DNA from 2 places in the Paenibacillus sp. FSL H8-0048 genome. Region 2 is predicted to be linked to the other one. Evidence: a T-box and tRNA genes for the amino acid it is inferred to sense, from the RefSeq annotation. Region 2 holds a T-box; the other holds one or more tRNA genes.
What was found. A T-box is a leader RNA that pairs with one kind of tRNA and senses whether it is charged. The one in region 2 lies ahead of pheS (phenylalanine--tRNA ligase subunit alpha), so its partner is inferred to be a tRNA-Phe.

Region 1 (10,332 bases), 3.1 Mb from region 2:
TAGGGTTGACTAGGGTGCAGTTCTTATGATAAATTATAACTCGTCCCTCTGACATAACGATGCGCAGCAATGCAGTCGTAAATCAGCCGAAAAAAGAAATTAAAAAAAAGGTTGACTAAAACGAGGACGCTGTGATATATTATAAAGGTCGCTGCTGAGACAAAAGACGGCGACGAAAGATGAACTTGATCTTTGAAAACTGAACAACGAGTGAGTATCTGGAGATCACTTCGGTGAGATCCAAAATTAGAGAATGTAAATTCTCGTCAGATGTTTCAAAATGAGCAATCGCTCTTTCTAAATACCAATTTGGAGAGTTTGATCCTGGCTCAGGACGAACGCTGGCGGCGTGCCTAATACATGCAAGTCGAGCGGAGTTTGAGAGGAAGCTTGCTTCCTCTTAGACTTAGCGGCGGACGGGTGAGTAACACGTAGGCAACCTGCCCTCAAGGCTGGGATAACTACCGGAAACGGTAGCTAATACCGGATAATTTCTTTCTTCTCCTGAGGAGAGAATGAAAGGCGGAGCAATCTGCTGCTTGGGGATGGGCCTGCGGCGCATTAGCTAGTTGGTGGGGTAACGGCCCACCAAGGCGACGATGCGTAGCCGACCTGAGAGGGTGAACGGCCACACTGGGACTGAGACACGGCCCAGACTCCTACGGGAGGCAGCAGTAGGGAATCTTCCGCAATGGGCGCAAGCCTGACGGAGCAACGCCGCGTGAGTGATGAAGGTTTTCGGATCGTAAAGCTCTGTTGCCAGGGAAGAACGTCCGGTAGAGTAACTGCTGCCGGAGTGACGGTACCTGAGAAGAAAGCCCCGGCTAACTACGTGCCAGCAGCCGCGGTAATACGTAGGGGGCAAGCGTTGTCCGGAATTATTGGGCGTAAAGCGCGCGCAGGCGGTTATTTAAGTCTGGTGTTTAAACCTTGGGCTCAACCTGAGGTCGCACTGGAAACTGGGTGACTTGAGTACAGAAGAGGAAAGTGGAATTCCACGTGTAGCGGTGAAATGCGTAGATATGTGGAGGAACACCAGTGGCGAAGGCGACTTTCTGGGCTGTAACTGACGCTGAGGCGCGAAAGCGTGGGGAGCAAACAGGATTAGATACCCTGGTAGTCCACGCCGTAAACGATGAGTGCTAGGTGTTAGGGGTTTCGATACCCTTGGTGCCGAAGTTAACACAGTAAGCACTCCGCCTGGGGAGTACGGTCGCAAGACTGAAACTCAAAGGAATTGACGGGGACCCGCACAAGCAGTGGAGTATGTGGTTTAATTCGAAGCAACGCGAAGAACCTTACCAGGTCTTGACATCCAACTAACGAAGCAGAGATGCATCAGGTGCCCTTCGGGGAAAGTTGAGACAGGTGGTGCATGGTTGTCGTCAGCTCGTGTCGTGAGATGTTGGGTTAAGTCCCGCAACGAGCGCAACCCTTGACTTTAGTTGCCAGCAGGTTGAGCTGGGCACTCTAGAGTGACTGCCGGTGACAAACCGGAGGAAGGTGGGGATGACGTCAAATCATCATGCCCCTTATGACCTGGGCTACACACGTACTACAATGGCCGGTACAACGGGAAGCGAAGCCGCGAGGTGGAGCCAATCCCAGCAAAGCCGGTCTCAGTTCGGATTGCAGGCTGCAACTCGCCTGCATGAAGTCGGAATTGCTAGTAATCGCGGATCAGCATGCCGCGGTGAATACGTTCCCGGGTCTTGTACACACCGCCCGTCACACCACGAGAGTTTACAACACCCGAAGTCGGTGGGGTAACCCGCAAGGGAGCCAGCCGCCGAAGGTGGGGTAGATGATTGGGGTGAAGTCGTAACAAGGTAGCCGTATCGGAAGGTGCGGCTGGATCACCTCCTTTCTATGGAGAATCGTCTTCTGCAATGAAGACATTCAAATCTTAAATCTAGCCGGTCGGCTAGTTACTCACTCGTTGGTCAGTTTTGAGAGCTCAAACTCTCACGCAAGAAACTTGATCCTTGAAAACTGGATACCGAAACGAATTTGCGTTTTAGAACATTCCTTTAAGCTGAACTTGTGTAAACAAGTTTCAATATTTTAGTGATGCTAAGTGATTTTCCTAACGGAAAACACATTGGTTAAGCTACTAAGAGCACACGGAGGATGCCTAGGCGCCAGGAGCCGACGAAGGACGTGGCGAACAACGAAACTGCCTCGGGGAGCTGTAAGCAAGCTTTGATCCGGGGGTGTCCGAATGGGGAAACCCAGCTGTGGTAATTCGCAGTTACTCGTATCTGAATACATAGGATACGCAGAGGCAGACCAGGGGAACTGAAACATCTAAGTACCCTGAGGAAGAGAAAACAATAGTGATTCCGTCAGTAGCGGCGAGCGAACGCGGAACAGCCTAAACCAAGAGGCTTGCCTCTTGGGGTTGTGGGACGTCTCACATGGAGTTACAAAGGAATAGGGTAGGCGAAGAGGTCTGGAAAGGCCCGCGATAGAGGTAAAAGCCCTGTAGCCGAAATGGTATTCTCTCCGAGACGGATCCCGAGTAGTGCGGGGCACGTGAAACCCCGTATGAATCCAGCAGGACCATCTGCTAAGGCTAAATACTACCTGGCGACCGATAGTGAAACAGTACCGTGAGGGAAAGGTGAAAAGCACCCCGGAAGGGGAGTGAAATAGAACCTGAAACCGTGTGCTTACAAAAAGTCAGAGTCCTCTTTATGGATGATGGCGTGCCTTTTGTAGAATGAACCGGCGAGTTACGTTTAACATGCAAGGTTAAGGTGAGAAGCCGGAGCCGCAGCGAAAGCGAGTCTGAATAGGGCGACTAAGTATGTGGACGTAGACCCGAAACCGTGTGATCTACCCCTGTCCAGGGTGAAGGTGCGGTAACACGCACTGGAGGCCCGAACCCACGCATGTTGAAAAATGCGGGGATGAGGTGGGGGTAGCGGAGAAATTCCAATCGAACTCGGAGATAGCTGGTTCTCCCCGAAATAGCTTTAGGGCTAGCCTCGGTGAATGGAGTGGTGGAGGTAGAGCACTGATTGGGTGCGGGGCCCGCAAGGGTTACCAAGCTCAGTCAAACTCCGAATGCCATTTACTTCTTGCCGGGAGTCAGACAGTGAGTGCTAAGATCCATTGTCAAAAGGGAAACAGCCCAGACCATCAGCTAAGGTCCCCAAGTGTGTGTTAAGTGGGAAAGGATGTGGAGTTGCACAGACAACCAGGATGTTGGCTTAGAAGCAGCCACCATTGAAAGAGTGCGTAATAGCTCACTGGTCGAGTGACTCTGCGCCGAAAATGTAACGGGGCTAAACACACCACCGAAGCTATGGCTAGATGCTTTGCATCTGGGGTAGGGGAGCGTTGTGTAGGGGTTGAAGGTGTACCGTAAGGAGCGCTGGACACTACACAAGTGAGAATGCCGGTATGAGTAACGAAAAGATCAGTGAGAATCTGATCCGCCGAAAGCCCAAGGTTTCCTGAGGAAGGCTCGTCCGCTCAGGGTAAGTCGGGACCTAAGGCGAGGCCGACAGGCGTAGTCGAAGGACAACAGTTTGAAATTACTGTACCACCGTAATCCGCTATGAGCGATGGGGTGACGCAGGAGGGTAGTGACGCGGACTGATGGATGTCCGTCTAAGCAGTGAGGCTGGTGTGCAGGCAAATCCGCACACCGTGAAGGCTGGGCTGTGATGGGGAGCGAAAATTACAGTAGCGAAGGTCATGATCTCACACTGCCAAGAAAAGCCTCTAGTCAGGAGAAGGTGCCCGTACCGCAAACCGACACAGGTAGGCGAGAAGAGAATTCTAAGGCGCGCGGAAGAACTCTCGTTAAGGAACTCGGCAAAATGACCCCGTAACTTCGGGAGAAGGGGTGCCTCGGTAGGGTGAATAGCCCGAGGGGGCCGCAGTGAAAAGGCCCAAGCGACTGTTTAGCAAAAACACAGGTCTGTGCGAAGCCGTAAGGCGAAGTATACGGGCTGACGCCTGCCCGGTGCTGGAAGGTTAAGGGGAGCGGTTAGGACGCAAGTCCGAAGCTGTGAACCGAAGCCCCAGTAAACGGCGGCCGTAACTATAACGGTCCTAAGGTAGCGAAATTCCTTGTCAGGTAAATTCTGACCCGCACGAATGGCGTAACGACTTGGGCGCTGTCTCAACGAGAGATCCGGTGAAATTTTAATACCTGTGAAGATGCAGGTTACCCGCGACAAGACGGAAAGACCCCATGGAGCTTTACTGCAGCTTGATATTGAATTTGGGTACGATCTGTACAGGATAGGTGGGAGCCGTTGAAGCAGGAGCGCAAGCTTCTGTGGAGGCGCCGTTGGGATACCACCCTGATCGTATCTAGGTTCTAACCTGGTACCCTTAGCGGGTACGGGGACCGTGTCAGGCGGGCAGTTTGACTGGGGCGGTCGCCTCCTAAAGAGTAACGGAGGCGTTCAAAGGTTCCCTCAGAATGGTTGGAAATCATTCGCAGAGTGCAAAGGCATAAGGGAGCTTGACTGCGAGACCTACAAGTCGAGCAGGGACGAAAGTCGGACTTAGTGATCCGGTGGTACCGCATGGAAGGGCCATCGCTCAACGGATAAAAGCTACCCTGGGGATAACAGGCTTATCTCCCCCAAGAGTCCACATCGACGGGGAGGTTTGGCACCTCGATGTCGGCTCATCGCATCCTGGGGCTGAAGTAGGTCCCAAGGGTTGGGCTGTTCGCCCATTAAAGCGGTACGCGAGCTGGGTTCAGAACGTCGTGAGACAGTTCGGTCCCTATCTGTCGTGGGCGCAGGAAATTTGAGAGGAGCTGTCCTTAGTACGAGAGGACCGGGATGGACGTACCGCTGGTGCATCAGTTGTTCCGCCAGGAGCATGGCTGAGTAGCTACGTACGGACGGGATAAGCGCTGAAAGCATCTAAGCGTGAAGCCCCCCTCAAGATGAGATTTCCCAACATGTAAGACCCCTTGAAGACGACGAGGTAGATAGGTTGGAGGTGGAAGTGCAGCAATGCATGGAGCTGACCAATACTAATCGGTCGAGGGCTTATCCAAATTTCGATCACGCAGATTCGTTTCGGATTCAGTTTTCAGGCGATTAAGCCTGGTATGTATATTCCCTGATAGCTCAGTTGGTAGAGCACTCGACTGTTAATCGAGTTGTCACAGGTTCGAGTCCTGTTCGGGGAGCCATATGGAGAGGTGTCCGAGTTTGGCCGAAGGAGCACGATTGGAAATCGTGTAGGCGCCACAAGCGTCTCGAGGGTTCGAATCCCTCTCTCTCCGTAGCGTTACCTCCCTGCAAGGGGATGAGAGTAAATGTATTTACAGCATGGCTCGTTGGTCAAGGGGTTAAGACACCTCCCTTTCACGGAGGTAACATGGGTTCGAATCCCATACGAGTCATATATGGAGGCTTAGCTCAGCTGGGAGAGCATCTGCCTTACAAGCAGAGGGTCGGGGGTTCGAACCCCTCAGCCTCCACCATCTATCTTAACCGAATAGATTATGTTCAATGACGCGGGGTGGAGCAGCCCGGTAGCTCGTCGGGCTCATAACCCGAAGGCCGCAGGTTCAAATCCTGCCCCCGCAACCAATCTTCACAAAGTACCAAACCTGGAACCGTGGTGTAGTTGGCCTAACATGCCTGCCTGTCACGCAGGAGACCGCGGGTTCGAATCCCGTCGGTTCCGCCATCTTTACAGAATCACTTTTATGGCTCGGTAGCTCAGTCGGTAGAGCAAAGGACTGAAAATCCTTGTGTCGGGGGTTCGATTCCCTCCCGCGCCACCATATACAACTTAATATGCCGGTGTAGCTCAATTGGTAGAGCAACTGACTTGTAATCAGTAGGTTGGGGGTTCAAGTCCTCTCGCCGGCACCATCCCGTGGAGGCTTAGCGAAGTGGCCAAACGCATCAGACTGTAAATCTGCTCACGTACGTGTTCGGTGGTTCGAATCCATCAGCCTCCACCATTTTTTAGGGGCATAGTTTAAAGGTAGAACAACGGTCTCCAAAACCGTTGGTGTGGGTTCAATTCCTGCTGCCCCTGCCAAGTAATTTCATATAAAAGAATCATATGGCGACCGTGGCGAAGGGGTTAACGCACCGGATTGTGGTTCCGGCATTCGTGGGTTCGAGACCCATCGGTCGCCCCATTTCTTTTATAAGAATTACATAGGAATACAACTTAAAAGCTTCATATGGCGACTGTGGCGAAGGGGTTAACGCACCGGATTGTGGTTCCGGCATTCGTGGGTTCGAGACCCATCAGTCGCCCCATTTTTATTCAATAAGTTGTTGGGGATTAGCCAAGCGGTAAGGCAACGGACTTTGACTCCGTCATTCATAGGTTCGATTCCTATATCCCCAGCCATTATATGCGGACGTGGCTCAGCGGTAGAGCATCGCCTTGCCAAGGCGAGGGTCGCGGGTTCGATTCCCGTCGTCCGCTCCATTTTTTCGGTGCCATAGCCAAGTGGTAAGGCAAAGCTCTGCAAAAGCTTTATCCCCAGTTCAAATCTGGGTGGCACCTCCATTATTTTTTAGGAATTGTATATGTATACGCCGGCGTGGCGGAATGGCAGACGCGCTCGACTCAAAATCGAGTGGGAAACCGTGGAGGTTCGAGTCCTCTCGCCGGTATTATTTTTAAAAGGAACGGCCCATTAGACTCTTCATCTAATGGGCCGTTTTTATTTTTCTCGGATCATTCAAAATCTATTGTTACACACCTCAAGCGAATTACTACACGGTAATGTCTCCGCACCAGCGAATGATTCCTTCTTTTATGGTTTGAATTGGATTGGGATCGGATAGAGAAATCGCCCAGGCAATATGTCCATCCGGCCGAATCAGCGCCGTGTGGACGTCGTTCCAATCTGCGTCAGCCTCAGTCAAAGAGGCATGTACCACTTGAAGGTTGCTATACGTTTCCCATTGACCGCTATTCTGTTCATCAGAATGGAAATGCAACAGAAGAAAAGTACCTTTGTGCAAGAGCGGGTAGGAGTTAATTAATTGCCCGTCTTTCAGCTTTAAGCTTAGATCTTTGAAACGTTTCCCGTTTAAAGGATGGGAAGGCGCTTCGGCGTCGGGTACATAATGTACGTCTAGGGCAGAAATTTGTGCAGCGATTTGATAATTAGCCTCCGGTATTTGAATCAGATTAGCCAGCATGCTTCGCAGTTCCATGATGAGAGGCGTCACGTCCAGAAGCAGGGTCTGGACCTCGGTATTCCGGAGCAAGGCCGTATTCCATGGAATACGTTCGGCATGATAACTGTCCAATAGCCAGTCTGGAGCCCAGCCTTTGATTGCTCCTGCAAGCTTCCAGCCTAAGTTCATCGCTTCTTGTAAGCCGACGTTCATTCCCTGTCCACCAGCGGGAAAATGAATGTGCGCCGAATCTCCCGCCAAGAACAATCGGCCATTCCGATAGCGTTCCGCTTGCCGCGTAGCATTTCCGAATCGGGACATCCATTTCACATCGTTCAATCCCAGGTCACTTCCGGTCGTACGGATGAGCGATGAACGAAACTCTTCCAATGTAACGCTCTCATCCTTGGAGACGTTACGTCTCTCCATATCGATCATCAAGACTCGATAGATATGATCATTGATTGGAATGATGCTGACCAATCCTTGTTCTGTAATTCGGGATATGACACTCATAGGAGCCAAATCAGATAGAACAGCATCCCCCAGAATAGCCGTGAAGGTCGCATCTGTACCTTCAAAGGATATATTTGCGTGTTTGCGAACCAAGCTTCTGGCTCCATCCGTACCTACCACGTAAGCTGATCTTAACGTTGTTTCTCCATGCGGTCCCGCGATCTTAACGTCGACCCCATTCTCATCCTGATGCACAGACAGAGCCTCGACCTCTCTCAAGACCTCCGCGCCAAGACTAAGAGCCCAATCCTCCAGCACCTTCTCTGTCTCACTCTGTGGTAAAAAGAGGGTGTGATTGGAAGAAGAATCCAACACCGAGAAATCCAAAGGAGTTTCTAATCCGGCGAAATGTCCTCTCGAAAGTAAGCGGCCTTGCTTGATTAATTGTGATTTCACTCCACGCATATCTAATATTTCAAGCGTGCGTGGATGTACGGTAAGCGCACGTGAATATGGGGTTGTCTCCTTTAGTCGCTCAATGACGCACACCTTTACACCGGCTAAGGCCAATTCTCCAGCCAACATCATGCCGACAGGACCGCCACCGATCAGGATGACTTCATATTTCATATCAACAACCTCTTTTCTTATACATTATGGGAAGATCACGATAGCGTCTATTTCGATAAGCCATTCAGGATCGGCTAGTGCTTGAACGCCTATATAGGTACTTGCTGTCCTCGGCCAGTTAGGGCCAAACACATGGAATCCGGCCTTAAAAATAATCGAAATCAAATCCGGGCTGTGGTTTACGACAAAAATATTCATTTTTGCAATGCACAAGGGATCCGCTTGCACGGCTTCCAAAGCATACTTAAGATTGGTGAACACTTGAATCGCTTGCGCGTAATAATCCCCTGAACCGATCAATGCTCCTGATTCATCTACAGAGACCTGACCTGAGATGAAAGCCAATTTGGAGGCAGTAGTTACCACGACATGAGAAATTACAGATGTAACCTTGTCCGTCAATATCTTCGGATTCACAATTTCCATAGGCAGGTAGGCTCCATTCCCATATATATAAATCTTCTCTTGAAAAGTGGTCAAGTATTTCCAGTAAACCTCCTTCATCAATTATTGTTTCGTTAGAACCTTTTTTACTGCCTGTTAAAACAAGTGTGATGAAAATTATATGCTTATTTAGTTTCATATGAAACAATATTAGTTTACTTTGTTGCTATTTGTTCTGTCAACCCCAATAATAATAAGTTATGATAATTTGTTTCATGTAAAACAATATGTGATATAATGATAAAAACAAGTTAAGGAGCCAGCATAATCATGGATACTGCCAGTAAGAACAAAACCGCCATTCATGAATTTTTCGTTCAGTTTCTTGAGCAAAAAGAGCAGTATGAAACCCGAATAACTGCCACATACCTGGAGGATATCCGGAAACATATTGAATCAGAATTCAGCTTGAATATGACGGAACTGCACATCATTGCGTGCATCGGTGAGCAGGAGCCGATCAATCTCACTTCCATCGCGGAGAGAATAAATTTAAGCAAAGGAAATACCTCCAAGATCGCAAATAAATTATTAAAGGCAGGTTGGGTTCGAAAAGCCCAGCTCAACGACAACAAAAAGGAAGTGTACTTTCGGCTAACGTCTGTCGGCAAAAAGCTATTTGCTGCTCATGATGAGCTTCATGCGAAGGAAAAGCAAAGAATGTACGAATTTTTGGAAAAATATAACGAAAGCGAGCTCGAATTTATTAAACGGTTGTTTGGAGAAATGGTTGACTTCTATCGTTAACCTACCGGGTACAAGAGCTCAATAATCATAAAGCTTAACCGAAATGGTACTCGATAACGCACAAGTAAGGCATTAGTTTTACCTCATGAGGCTGCATCCGCGAGGGTGGCAGCGAACTTGGGTGGTACCGCGAAACAATCCCCATTCGTCCTTGTATGAGCTGACCGCTGTCAGTTTGCTCAGGCGGAGAGGGGGGGATATTGCAAAGGAGGCTGCCCCATGGAACAGCAATTAGGAATGATGAATGTAACAACCATGCCGTCAGAGGAATATATACCCGGTTCGGAGGTGCTTTTGCGCGGCTTGCTGAAGGAAGACTTTGGGGAGGGTCTGCGCTCTGTTTTATGGTTTCCTTCAATGAAAAAGCGAAAGTCTGGGAATTTATTTCTCGTCCATGACTATCGCTTTTTTGATTTCATCAATTGCTTTTTTGATTTCATGAATTCACATCGGAATCGGATATGGGCTCTTCATTTATGAAATTTTTAATTTTTTGCGCGCCGGTCATTCGCCGAACCCACAAATTGATTTCTGCCTGCACCTAGACCAACAATACCGAGGAGAGCAGAAGCGCCAACCAAAATCAGGAGTGGAGCACTCCAACTATGAGTGGCATCATGCAGGTATCCAATCAGCGCCGGGCCGATGGCTGCCAGCAGATACCCGATGGATTGGGCCATGCCCGATAATTCCGCCGCTTGATGGGCACTTTGAGTGCGCAAGCCGAAAAACATCATAGACAAGCCAAAGGCAAAGCCCGCTCCAATTCCAAGAATAATTACCCACAACAGAAGCAGTTGGATACTGCTATAGAGAAGCCCAAGCGTTCCGATTAAAAGTAGGATTGTTGTAATAACCACTAAGGACCGCTGGTTAGACATTCGCCCTGCCATAACAGGGACGATAAATGAAAAGGGGA
Region 2 (10,332 bases):
GTATATCTCCACGGCGACACGGGTCCGGTCCATAGCCACAGTTGTGCCCTCCTTTGTATGTGTGCGGATTCTAAGTTGGTTTCTTTGCTCTTACTCCTATTGTAGCGTGATTTCCTGACCTTTGGCAAAAGCACGCGTCCATTGCATTTATTTGCATGTTCCTCCGCACTTCAGATGGGTACAGAAAAGCCGCAGCGAATCTCTGTTTCTAAATGGATTCGCTGCGGCTTTGCACAATTCCTGCTATTTTCTTAATTCTGCACCAAAAGTTTGTTCAAGCGCAGAGACCACTTTATCATGCACTTCCACAACCTCTTCGTCAGTCAGCGTATGCTCGGTGTGGCGGTACAAGAGCGACAGGGCAACGCTCTTCTTACCCGCCTCCATCTTGCCTCCTGTGTAGATATCAAATACCTGCACATTTTGCAGCAGAGTACCTCCGTGCTCACGGATCGCCGCGATCAGGTCGCCTGCCGGTACTGCCTCATTCACTACCACCGCAATATCCCGTTCCATGCCCGGGAAGCGGTGAAGCTCGCTATACTGCAATTGGGCGCGCGCCGCATCATAGAGCGGCTGGAGCAGGACTTCGGATACGTAGGTATCCTCCAGATCCATCCGGCGCTGCAGCTCGGGATGAAGCTGCCCCATCGAACCGATCTTCACCCGGCCCTCTGCCTGAAGCAGATAGATGGAAGCAGAGCGTCCCGGATGATAGCCTTCAGGCGCGTCCCCTTCGTAGACTACGCGATCCGTAAGGCCCAGATGCGCAAATACAGTCTCCAGCACCCCCTTGAGGTCGAAGAAATCCACTGGCTCAGCAGCCACGTTCCACTGCTTGGCTGCACGCGTACCGCTCAGCAGCAGCCCCAGCACCGGCAGCTCGCTCGGCTGGCGGGTAAGGACTTCTTCTTCCGTGAAGAACACATTGCCTATTTCGAACAACGCCAGATCGCCTTGGCGGCGGTTCGTGTTGTAGAGGGCAATGTCCAGCAGCTGCGGCAGCAGGCTGGTACGCAGCACGCTGCGCTCCTCGCTCATCGGCATCGCCAGCTTCACTGACTGCTTGCCTTCCGCCAGCATAGGGAAGAGCTTGCTCTGCTCCGGCTGGATGAAGGAATAGCCCATAACCTCCTGATATCCGCCCAGTGAGAGCAGGCGGCGCAGCTCGCGGCGCAGAGACTGCTGTCTGGTAAGCGCACCCGGTGTTGTTGTGCCTTCGATCAGGGTGGTCGGAATGTTGTCATAGCCGTATAAGCGGGCGATCTCTTCAATCAGATCCACATCCTGCGTAATGTCTCCGCGCCGTGTCGGCACCTCGACCTCGACGATTCCCTGAGCCGCATCACCGCACTTGAAATGCAGATGTCCGAACAGGGTTTTTACTTCCAGCAATGACAGATCTGTCCCGAGATAGCGGTTCAGCTTCTCCAGCGATAATTGCAGCACTTTCTCCTGACCAGCGACACTTCCGGCCTGGACAATCCCTTCATGCACCGTTCCTCCGGCATACCGGGCAATCAGTGCAGCCGCGCGGTTAAGCGCAGGGATTACCGCATTCGGGTCGACTTCCTTCTCGAACCGTTGGGACGCTTCTGAGCGCAGACCGAGCTGACGCGAGGTCTTGCGTACCGTTCCGCCATCGAATTTGGCTGATTCCAGTACGATATTAACGGTGTCTGCCGTAACCTCTGTAGACAGTCCGCCCATCACTCCAGCCAGGCCAATTGCGCCTGAACCGTCGGCAATGACCAGCATCTGCGGCTCAAGCTTGCGCTCTTGGCCGTCAAGGGTTACCAGTCGTTCCCCTTCACGGGCAAACCGTACACCGATGGTTCCGCCCTGGACCTGCCCGCCGTCAAATGCATGCAGCGGCTGTCCGTATTCCAGCATCACGTAGTTGGTGATGTCCACGATATTGTTAATCGGACGTACCCCGGCCGCCATCAGGCGGTTCTGAATCCACAGCGGGGACGGCGCGGTTTTCACTCCGGCAATATAACGCACGGCATAATGGCTGCAGAACGCCTCATCCTCAATCGTAACCGTAATGGAGTCCGCAGCCTTGCCGCCCGTTTCCACGAGCTCTGCCGCCGGATCAGCCAGCTTCAGCTCACGGCCCAGCACCGCGCTTACCTCATAAGCGGCACCAATCATGCTCAGACAGTCAGAACGGTTCGGTGTCAGATCGAAATCAAGGATTTCGTCATTCAGTCCGAGCACGTTGAGAATATCCTGGCCCACCTCGGTCTGCTCCGGCAGCACCAGAATGCCCTCCTGCAGCTCTTTGGGCAGCAGCTTGTCGTTCAGGCCCAGCTCTTTGGCCGAGCAGATCATCCCCTGCGACAGCACGCCGCGCAGCTTGGCTTTTTTGATCTCCAGGCCCGGCAGCTTGGCGCCCACCAGCGCGACCGGAACCTTCTGGCCCGCTGCGACGTTCTTCGCTCCGCAGACGATCTGCAGATCCTCGCCCTGCCCGGCATCGACGATGCAGATATTCAGCTTATCGGCGTCGGGGTGCTTTTCTTTGGATTTCACGTAGCCGGTCACAATCCCGGAAATCCCTTTGTTGCGGCGTTCTACTCCGTCAATCTCGATGCCGGCGGTAGTGATTTTGTCCGCCAAGCTAACTGCGGTCACCCCTTCCAGCGATATATAATCGGCCAGCCAGGCGGTTGATACTTTCATAATCGCACACTTCCTTTTTGTTTCAGATGTATTGATCTCCATGCCGGTTGTTCCGGGGTGCGGAAGCGGATATAAACAAGCCCACGTCAACTTCGCGCAAAAAAATTCTGCATTGCAGTGTTCCTCCAGAGAAGTTTTGGACTTCCGGCCGCTGTTGTCTGCAGATTTCTTGAATTCATCCCGTTAATACGGTTGAAATCCGCAGACAAAGGCGGTCGCTATCGCTCCTCCAGTTCCAAAATTCCCCTCCGGTCCTTCAATCGCAGTCATTTAAGTAGCACTGCCGTCATCCCTCCGGCTTAACAATATCCGTCCAACACGCCCCAGCGCACACCCGCCAAATCCCTAAATACCCTTGAACTGCTTCACAAAGCCCATATCATTCGTGTAGAAATAACGGATGTCATCGATGCCGTACTTCAGCATCGCAATCCGTTCAGCGCCCATGCCGAACGCGAAGCCGCTGTAGACCTCAGGGTCGTAGCCGCCCATCCGCAGCACATTCGGGTGTACCATACCCGCGCCGAGAATCTCCAGCCAGCCGCTCTGCTTGCAGAGCCGGCAGCCTTCGCCGCCGCATTTGAAGCAGCTTACATCCACCTCAACGCTAGGCTCGGTGAACGGGAAGAAGCTTGGGCGCAGCCGGATGCCCGCGCTAGGACCGAACATCTCCTTCATGAACTGCTGCAGGGTACCCTTCAGGTCGCTCATGCGGATATTGCGTCCGATCACCAGACCTTCAATCTGATGGAACTGGAAGGAGTGAGTCGCATCGTCGTCGTCACGGCGGAACACCTTGCCGGGACAGATGACCTTAACCGGAGTCTCCCCGTTCATCGCCTGCATGGTACGGATCTGAACCGGCGAGGTCTGTGTGCGCATCAGAATATCTTCCGTAATATAGAAGGAATCCTGCATATCGCGGGCCGGATGGTTCTTCGGAAGGTTAAGCGCCTCGAAGTTGTAATAATCGGTCTCCACTTCCGGTCCTTCCGCCACCTTGTAGCCCATGCCGATGAAAATATCCTCGATCTCCTGAATCACCCGGCTAAGCGGATGAATCCCGCCCTGCGGCATGCCGCGGCCCGGCAGAGTTACATCGACCTTCTCTGCATTGAGACGGTTCTGCGTCTCCTGCTGCTGGAACAGCTCCTGCTTGGCGCCGATCACCTCTTCAATGGCGCTGCGCACCAGATTGGCCACCTGACCGATCACCGGACGCTCCTCCGCGCTTAGTCCGCCCATACCGCGCAGAACCTCTGTCAGCTCGCCTTTTTTGCCAAGGTATTTGACGCGCAGGTCATTCAGAATCTGCGGATCGGATACCGCCTGCAGCTTCGTCAGTGCCTCGGCCTTCAGTGCTTCCAATTTGTCTTTCATGGCTTGTACTGCCCCCTCAAATCTCGTATTGTTCAACAAAAAAAGGCCTTTCCTCCCGGTAAAGGGACGAAAAGACCGTGGTACCACCCTTGTTAGACGGCCGTACGCTTCCCTTAAGAGCAATATTCCCTCTTTCGGTGCGGCAAAGACCTGTCTCACTTTATACAGAAATAACGGTCTGCGGCCGGTCCCCCCTACTAGCGCTCTCCAAGGAAGCCTTGAGGCACATTCAGGGAACTGCTCCGGAGTGAACTTCGGCAGCTCTGCTCTCTTAGAAACGCTCTCAATCTGCGGCGCTTCCTCCCTGTAAGCCAGGCACTGCGTACTCTTCTCCATCATTGCATGTATGCGGATTATATGCCCATCTATTATATGCAAAAACAGCCCGTTTGACAAGCCGCGCAAATTCCGCTTATTTTTTATCTTCTTTTAAGCTTCCTTTAAGCTTCAGCGCGGTTTGAAGGCTCTTTTTTCAGCGGGCATTCAGTCAATGTTGATATTTTGCCTTATGAGATCATTCAAGGAGGAAATTACATGCTTACACGAAAAAAAGCATTTGTTCTGCTGCTGCTCAGCACATTTGCCGCAATTCAAACCGCAGGAAGCCCGGGAACCACGGCCTATGCTGCTTCTTCCGGTTCAACGGCTGCCTCAGCAGCAAGTACGGTCACGGAAGTCTCCACACTCACCGGTCTAAGTGCGCTCAAGCTCGGCACCGCGCTTCAGGTGAAGCTGAGCCATGTAGGAATTCAGAGCCAAACCGGCGGTAATATTCTCACCTACACGCTTACCTACACCAATACTGCCGGCAGCAGCGTCAATCTGGCGGACTATTTCTCCAAAATTGTAACTGCGGGCGGCAGCGTCATCAAGGGAATACCGGTCAGCGCAGACAGTACAGTCAAGAAAATCCCCGCAAAGCAAAGCACCAGCCTTACATACTATGCGAATATTGGAACTGCCGCCTCCGTGAAAGGACTTAAAATCAACATATACGGCTGGAATTTCAGCGCCGCTAATTATGAACAGCGTATAGGCACGTTCACGGTCCCAGCCAATTATTCTCTGTCCTCGCTTACAGGGGAGACCCGGAAGGTGGAACTTGGCGGCATTACAGCCGCCACCAAAGCCGAATCCGTGCAAATCTACAAATATAACGGCAAAGTCTATGCCAAGGTCGGGCTTAGCCTAACCAATCTGGGTACCAAAGTGCTTACAGATCCGGGCTATACCTTGTACCTGAAATCCTCAGGCGGCTCTGTCTTCACACTTACACTGGATGACAGCAGCTCCGAATTCAAGCTGCAGCCTCAGGAGAAGAAGACGCTCTATTATATGACCGAGATCCCCTCCTACATGAATCTCAGCAAGATGACGCTGCAGATCGCCAAGCTGGATGAAGGACTCAAGCTGTACCTGCCTGTCTCTTCCTACGCACTCCCGGCTGCGGTAACCGCAGATTTCACTGTAGCGGCGGGCTATACCAAAAAGGTCTCCATCGACAGCAATATCGTGGACATGCAGCTGCTGAAGGCAGCTGTGCATGCGGATAACGGGAACGGTGTGTGGAGCTATCAGCTCCGGGTGAAGAATACCGGCAGCACAGCGGTTACTTTGCCTGCTTATGAGCTTAACGTCCAGTCGGCGGAAGGCTATAGCTTCCCGGTGACGTCCACAGCCTTGAGCAGCCTGACCCTGAAGCCGCTGGAAGACAAGCTGATTGAGCTGAGCGCCAGTGTTCCGCTGGAGCTGGCTCAGAATTCGCTGGAGCTGCGCATGATTGCTCCTGCAGCCAGCGCGGATAAGGTAACACTGCCTGTGGCCTATTTCCGCATCCCTTATACGCCGGAGAGCCAGATTCATCTCGCCGCCGAGACCAGCGTAACCAATACCTACGGCACGTTCGCTGTCTCTCTGGACTCCCTGCTGCGTCTGCCTTGGGGCAGCGAGGATCTGGTGCAGGCTGTACTAACGATACGCAATGCAACGTCCAAGACCATTACTTTGCCTGCTTTTACCGGAATACTCCTGGTGGATCAGATGGATCTCACTTCCTCTTCACAGACTTATACAGGCAACAGCTCTTCAGTCCTTGCCCCTGGTGCCAGCACACAGATATCTGTTCAAGGCCATATTCCATACACCCTGGATTTCAGACAAGTCAAGCTCATCCTCCAGGAGACCAAGGGTACAGAAGTGTCGCAGTTCCTCTCTCTCAGCACAAGCGACAGTGCCGTTAAGAGTGTAGCTCCGCTGGCTGCAGGGGAAGCCTTCAAGATTACGGCCACCGGCAAACAAGCCACCGTGAAGGAACGTTCCACCCTCCTGTATACAGGAACCGGCTCGAACCTGGTGTACAGCGAAGTGGAAATGAACAGCGACGAAGTCCGGCAGGCCAATCTGGCCCGTCTGTACGCACAGTTCAGGACCGCTGACGGGCAATATTTTGAAGCAACCGTAAGCCAGTCCGAGCTTCCAACCAGCCCTGAGGGCAACACACTCGTCACCTTCTGGGCAAAAGTTCCGGCCGCTCTGGACACGGCAGGTCTTCAGCTGTATATCAGCCAGTCGATTGCGGACGGCAAGCTGACTGCCGCAGGAACGGCTGCAACGGGGTATGTGAATACTGCAGCGCTGACCCTGGCTCCGGCAGAGGTTACGCCTTTGACCAATCTGACTTCCGTCCCTATCTTCCCTTATACACTGGCAGTTACCAGCTCTACCGGCGAACTCACCAAAGGCGAAAGCAGCATTGCTGTGGCGTTCAATTATAATCTCAATCAGGATACTACCTTCCAGACAGGCGCTTTCCAGCATAAGCTCATCCTTCAGGTTATCGATCCTTATGGACAGTCTCATGAGAAAACTCTGACGCTCGGAACCGACTTGCCCCTGGGAACAAACAACTCTTATTCCACAACACTTACCAGCGCCCTGTTCAAAAATCTCACCTCCGGCACCTACGCCCTTAAATTCTATGATGAATTCCAGGGAATGCGGACGGAGCTCGCCAGCCAGGCCTATTCCCTTGAGGTTACCGCCAAAGCAGCTACATCTTCCACTGAAGGAGCCGTAAAATGAACAAAAAGAAGATCATCATTATCGCTTCAGCCCTAGTCCTCGTTGCTATTGCAGGGATTGCGGGCTATCGGCTCTGGCCCGATCAGAATCAGCAGATCAATGCCGCTCCGCTGAATACGGCAGTTGCCAGTAAGGGAGATATCCTGGTGGATGTCTCGGGTTCAGGTGCAGTATCGGCGATCAACAGCGAGAGCATCCGCACCAAAGAAGCCGGGAAGGTCGATACGGTCAGGGTTAAGAAAGGCGATGTCGTTAAAAAAGGCGATGTGCTGATCACATTTGCCGCAGCCGATCTGGATGATAAGCTGAAGGAAGCCACGAAGTCACTGGAGAATCTCAAGACAGAGCTTGAGAATAAACAGGAGAGCTACAAGACGCTGGCTATGAATAATGCGACAGAGGAAGAGCTGGAATCGGCAAAAAAGGCCATCGATAAGGCCAAAAGCGATATCGCAGACCAGCAGGAATCCATCGCTGACATCCATGAAGATATGGCTCCGCCTGATCCGCTGACCGCTCCGATCGATGGAACGATCACTGCCGTGAATATTACGGCCGGTGAACAGGCCCAGAATGGTACAGAGCTGTTCACCATGACCGACTACGTGAACCTAAGCGTAACCGTTCAGGTAGACGAGCTGGATATCCCCAAAATCAAGCTCAATCAAGCCTCCACCATTACACTGGATGCTATTGAGGATAAGTCTTTTACCGGTAAAGTTATAGATATCGCCAAAGAAGGAACCTCTTCTAATGGTGTCTCCCTGTTCAACGTCACTGTAGGATTAAATAACCCGGAGGGTGTGCTTATCGGCATGTCTGCGGAGGTAGCGGTTACGATTGAAGAGAAGAAGGATATTCTGACCGTTCCCATCGAAGCTGTAACGAAGATAAACGGGAAATCCTTCGTCAGTGTACCGGTGACCGAAGGAAATGAATCAGGCACTAAAACTTCTGGTAACGGGGCGGCTGGCTCCAAGTCTGCTGAGAGTGGCGCGGCAGACGGACAGGCTCCCGGCGGCCAAGGCGAAAGCCGGCCGGAAGGAGAAGCAGGCCAGACCGGCGGCAGAGCTGCCCGCGGAAGCGGTCAAGGCGGCGGATACCCTCAGGGCGGCGGAGAAGCCGGGGGCGGAGCGTTTCCCGGCGGTGAATTTCCGGCTGGCGCCGGTTTCTCCGGCAGGGAGGCCGGAAGCCGGAGTGCTTCGGGCAATGCCACCGGCACGCAGCGGGTGGCTGTGGAGACTGGTATCCACAATGAGAGCAGCATCGAAATCGTCAGCGGCTTAAGCGAAGGGGATGAAGTGATCCTCCCCACCGTGATTTCCTCAGGCAATACCACCTCCCCGCAGCAAGGCGGCATGGGTGGTATGGGTGGTATGGGCGGCTTCGGCGGCGGAGGAATGACCGGAGGGAGCGGAGGCTTTCCCGGCGGGAGCGGGGGCAGCAGGGGCGGTTTCTCCGGGGGCGGTGGCGGACGATGACCTCACCAGAACCGCTGATCCGGGTTGAGAATATGCAGCACAGCTTCACGATGGCCGGAGAATCGATGACAGTTCTGAAGAGCCTGAGCTTCACCATTCATCACGGTGAATTCGTGGCGATCATCGGCCCGTCAGGGTCTGGCAAGTCCACCCTGATGAACATGCTGGGCTGCCTGGATGTCGCCAATGAAGGCGATTATTTCCTGGACGGCCAGGAGATCCGCAGGCTGTCTGACAACAAGCTGGCCCAGATCCGCAACGAGAAGATCGGCTTCATCTTTCAGAACTTCAATCTGCTGCCGAAATTATCAGCGGTAGAGAATGTGGAGCTGCCCTTGATCTACCGTGGAATGTCCCATAGGGAGCGCAGAGAAATTGCCTGCAATGCCCTGGTCCGGGTAGGCCTGGAGAGCAGAATGAATCACCGTCCCTCCGAGCTGTCCGGAGGCCAGCAGCAGCGTGTGGCCATTGCCCGCGCGCTTGCCGGAACCCCTCCTATTCTTCTTGCCGACGAACCGACTGGAGCACTGGACTCCAAGACAGGCAAGGAGGTTCTGCAGATGATTAAGGAGCTTAACGGGCAGGGGCATACCATTATTCTGATCACGCATGACCTGGAGATTGCCGAGCAGGCCAAACGGGTGATCCGGATTCAGGACGGGGATCTTGTAGAGGATCGGAAGGTGATGCACTCATGATGCTGTACCAGAGTATGAAAATGGCCTTCAAGAGTATCCTCAGCAGCAAAATAAGAGCCTTTCTTACCATGCTGGGCATCATTATCGGGGTCTCCTCCGTCATTGCACTTGTCGCTGTGGGTCAGGGCACTACCTCACAGATTACAGAATCCCTAAGCTCCCTGGGAACCAACCAGCTGACCGTCAACATTATGGGCCGCGGTGCCACCACTTCGCTAACCTACGAGGAGGCCTTGGCGCTGGGTGAGATTGAGGGGGTGGATAATGTATCCCCGATCATCTCCGGGAACGTAACCGCCAAGCACAGTACCGAGAACGTTTCCGTATCCGTAGAAGGCATTACACCTGCGTACGAAGAGGTCCAGGATTTCCATGTGCAATCCGGAAGATTCCTGCTTGAGATGGATACAGAATACCGGCAGAAGGTTGCGTTAATCGGATCAGATACAGCGGAGGATCTATTCGGTACAGATAATCCTGTAGGCCAAAAGGTACAGATCAACGGAAGCAGCTTCAAAATCGTCGGGCTGCTGGAGAGTAAAGGCTCCACCAGCATCGGTTCAAGCGACGAGAAGCTGCTGATCCCCATCTCTACAGCCGAACGGTTCCTGCAGAGCAAGGGAGTCCGCTCCATTACGCTCACCACCACTTCCAATGACAATGTGGATGAGGTCAAAGCCAAGCTGGAGGCCAGCCTTACTGCCAAATTCAGTGCAGCCGAGAATGCTTACTCTGTCTTTGATTCGCGGCAGATGCTGGAAACGGTGAATGAGACCAGCTCCACTCTGTCCATGGCCCTTGGCGGTATCGCCGGTATTTCGTTATTTGTAGGCGGGATAGGGATTATGAACATTATGATCGTCTCGGTCAATGAGCGAACCAGAGAGATCGGCATCCGCAAGGCCATCGGTGCCAAAAAAAAGAACATTATGATGCAGTTCATGATCGAATCCGTAGTCTTAAGCGGAACCGGGGGGCTGATCGGAGTCGCACTGGGACTTGGT

Region 1: it has a tRNA-Phe gene. The T-box ahead of pheS (phenylalanine--tRNA ligase subunit alpha) is inferred to sense a tRNA for this amino acid. The anticodon was not compared.

The regions. Positions count from the first base shown of each region.
Region 1 covers NZ_JBBODF010000001.1:5,662,699-5,673,030, forward strand. Annotated here, with positions in the region: rRNA gene NSU18_RS24455 (16S ribosomal RNA) at 307-1,867, shown strand; rRNA gene NSU18_RS24460 (23S ribosomal RNA) at 2,104-5,032, shown strand; tRNA gene NSU18_RS24465 (tRNA-Asn) at 5,095-5,170, shown strand; tRNA gene NSU18_RS24470 (tRNA-Ser) at 5,174-5,263, shown strand; tRNA gene NSU18_RS24475 (tRNA-Glu) at 5,312-5,383, shown strand; tRNA gene NSU18_RS24480 (tRNA-Val) at 5,389-5,464, shown strand; tRNA gene NSU18_RS24485 (tRNA-Met) at 5,497-5,573, shown strand; tRNA gene NSU18_RS24490 (tRNA-Asp) at 5,596-5,673, shown strand; tRNA gene NSU18_RS24495 (tRNA-Phe) at 5,695-5,770, shown strand; tRNA gene NSU18_RS24500 (tRNA-Thr) at 5,786-5,861, shown strand; tRNA gene NSU18_RS24505 (tRNA-Tyr) at 5,868-5,953, shown strand; tRNA gene NSU18_RS24510 (tRNA-Trp) at 5,960-6,033, shown strand; tRNA gene NSU18_RS24515 (tRNA-His) at 6,061-6,136, shown strand; tRNA gene NSU18_RS24520 (tRNA-His) at 6,185-6,260, shown strand; tRNA gene NSU18_RS24525 (tRNA-Gln) at 6,280-6,354, shown strand; tRNA gene NSU18_RS24530 (tRNA-Gly) at 6,361-6,435, shown strand; tRNA gene NSU18_RS24535 (tRNA-Cys) at 6,443-6,516, shown strand; tRNA gene NSU18_RS24540 (tRNA-Leu) at 6,545-6,623, shown strand; gene NSU18_RS24545 (monooxygenase) at 6,726-8,222, opposite strand; gene NSU18_RS24550 (RidA family protein) at 8,247-8,702, opposite strand; gene NSU18_RS24555 (MarR family transcriptional regulator) at 8,937-9,413, shown strand; gene NSU18_RS24560 (hypothetical protein) at 9,633-9,893, shown strand; gene NSU18_RS24565 (CynX/NimT family MFS transporter) at 9,899-10,332, opposite strand, start outside.
Region 2 covers NZ_JBBODF010000001.1:2,547,407-2,557,738, forward strand. Annotated here, with positions in the region: gene NSU18_RS10960 (hypothetical protein) at 1-39, opposite strand, end outside; gene pheT (phenylalanine--tRNA ligase subunit beta) at 244-2,688, opposite strand; gene pheS (phenylalanine--tRNA ligase subunit alpha) at 3,034-4,068, opposite strand; T-box leader at 4,128-4,416, opposite strand; gene NSU18_RS10975 (hypothetical protein) at 4,603-7,149, shown strand; gene NSU18_RS10980 (efflux RND transporter periplasmic adaptor subunit) at 7,146-8,630, shown strand; gene NSU18_RS10985 (ABC transporter ATP-binding protein) at 8,627-9,328, shown strand; gene NSU18_RS10990 (ABC transporter permease) at 9,325-10,332, shown strand, end outside.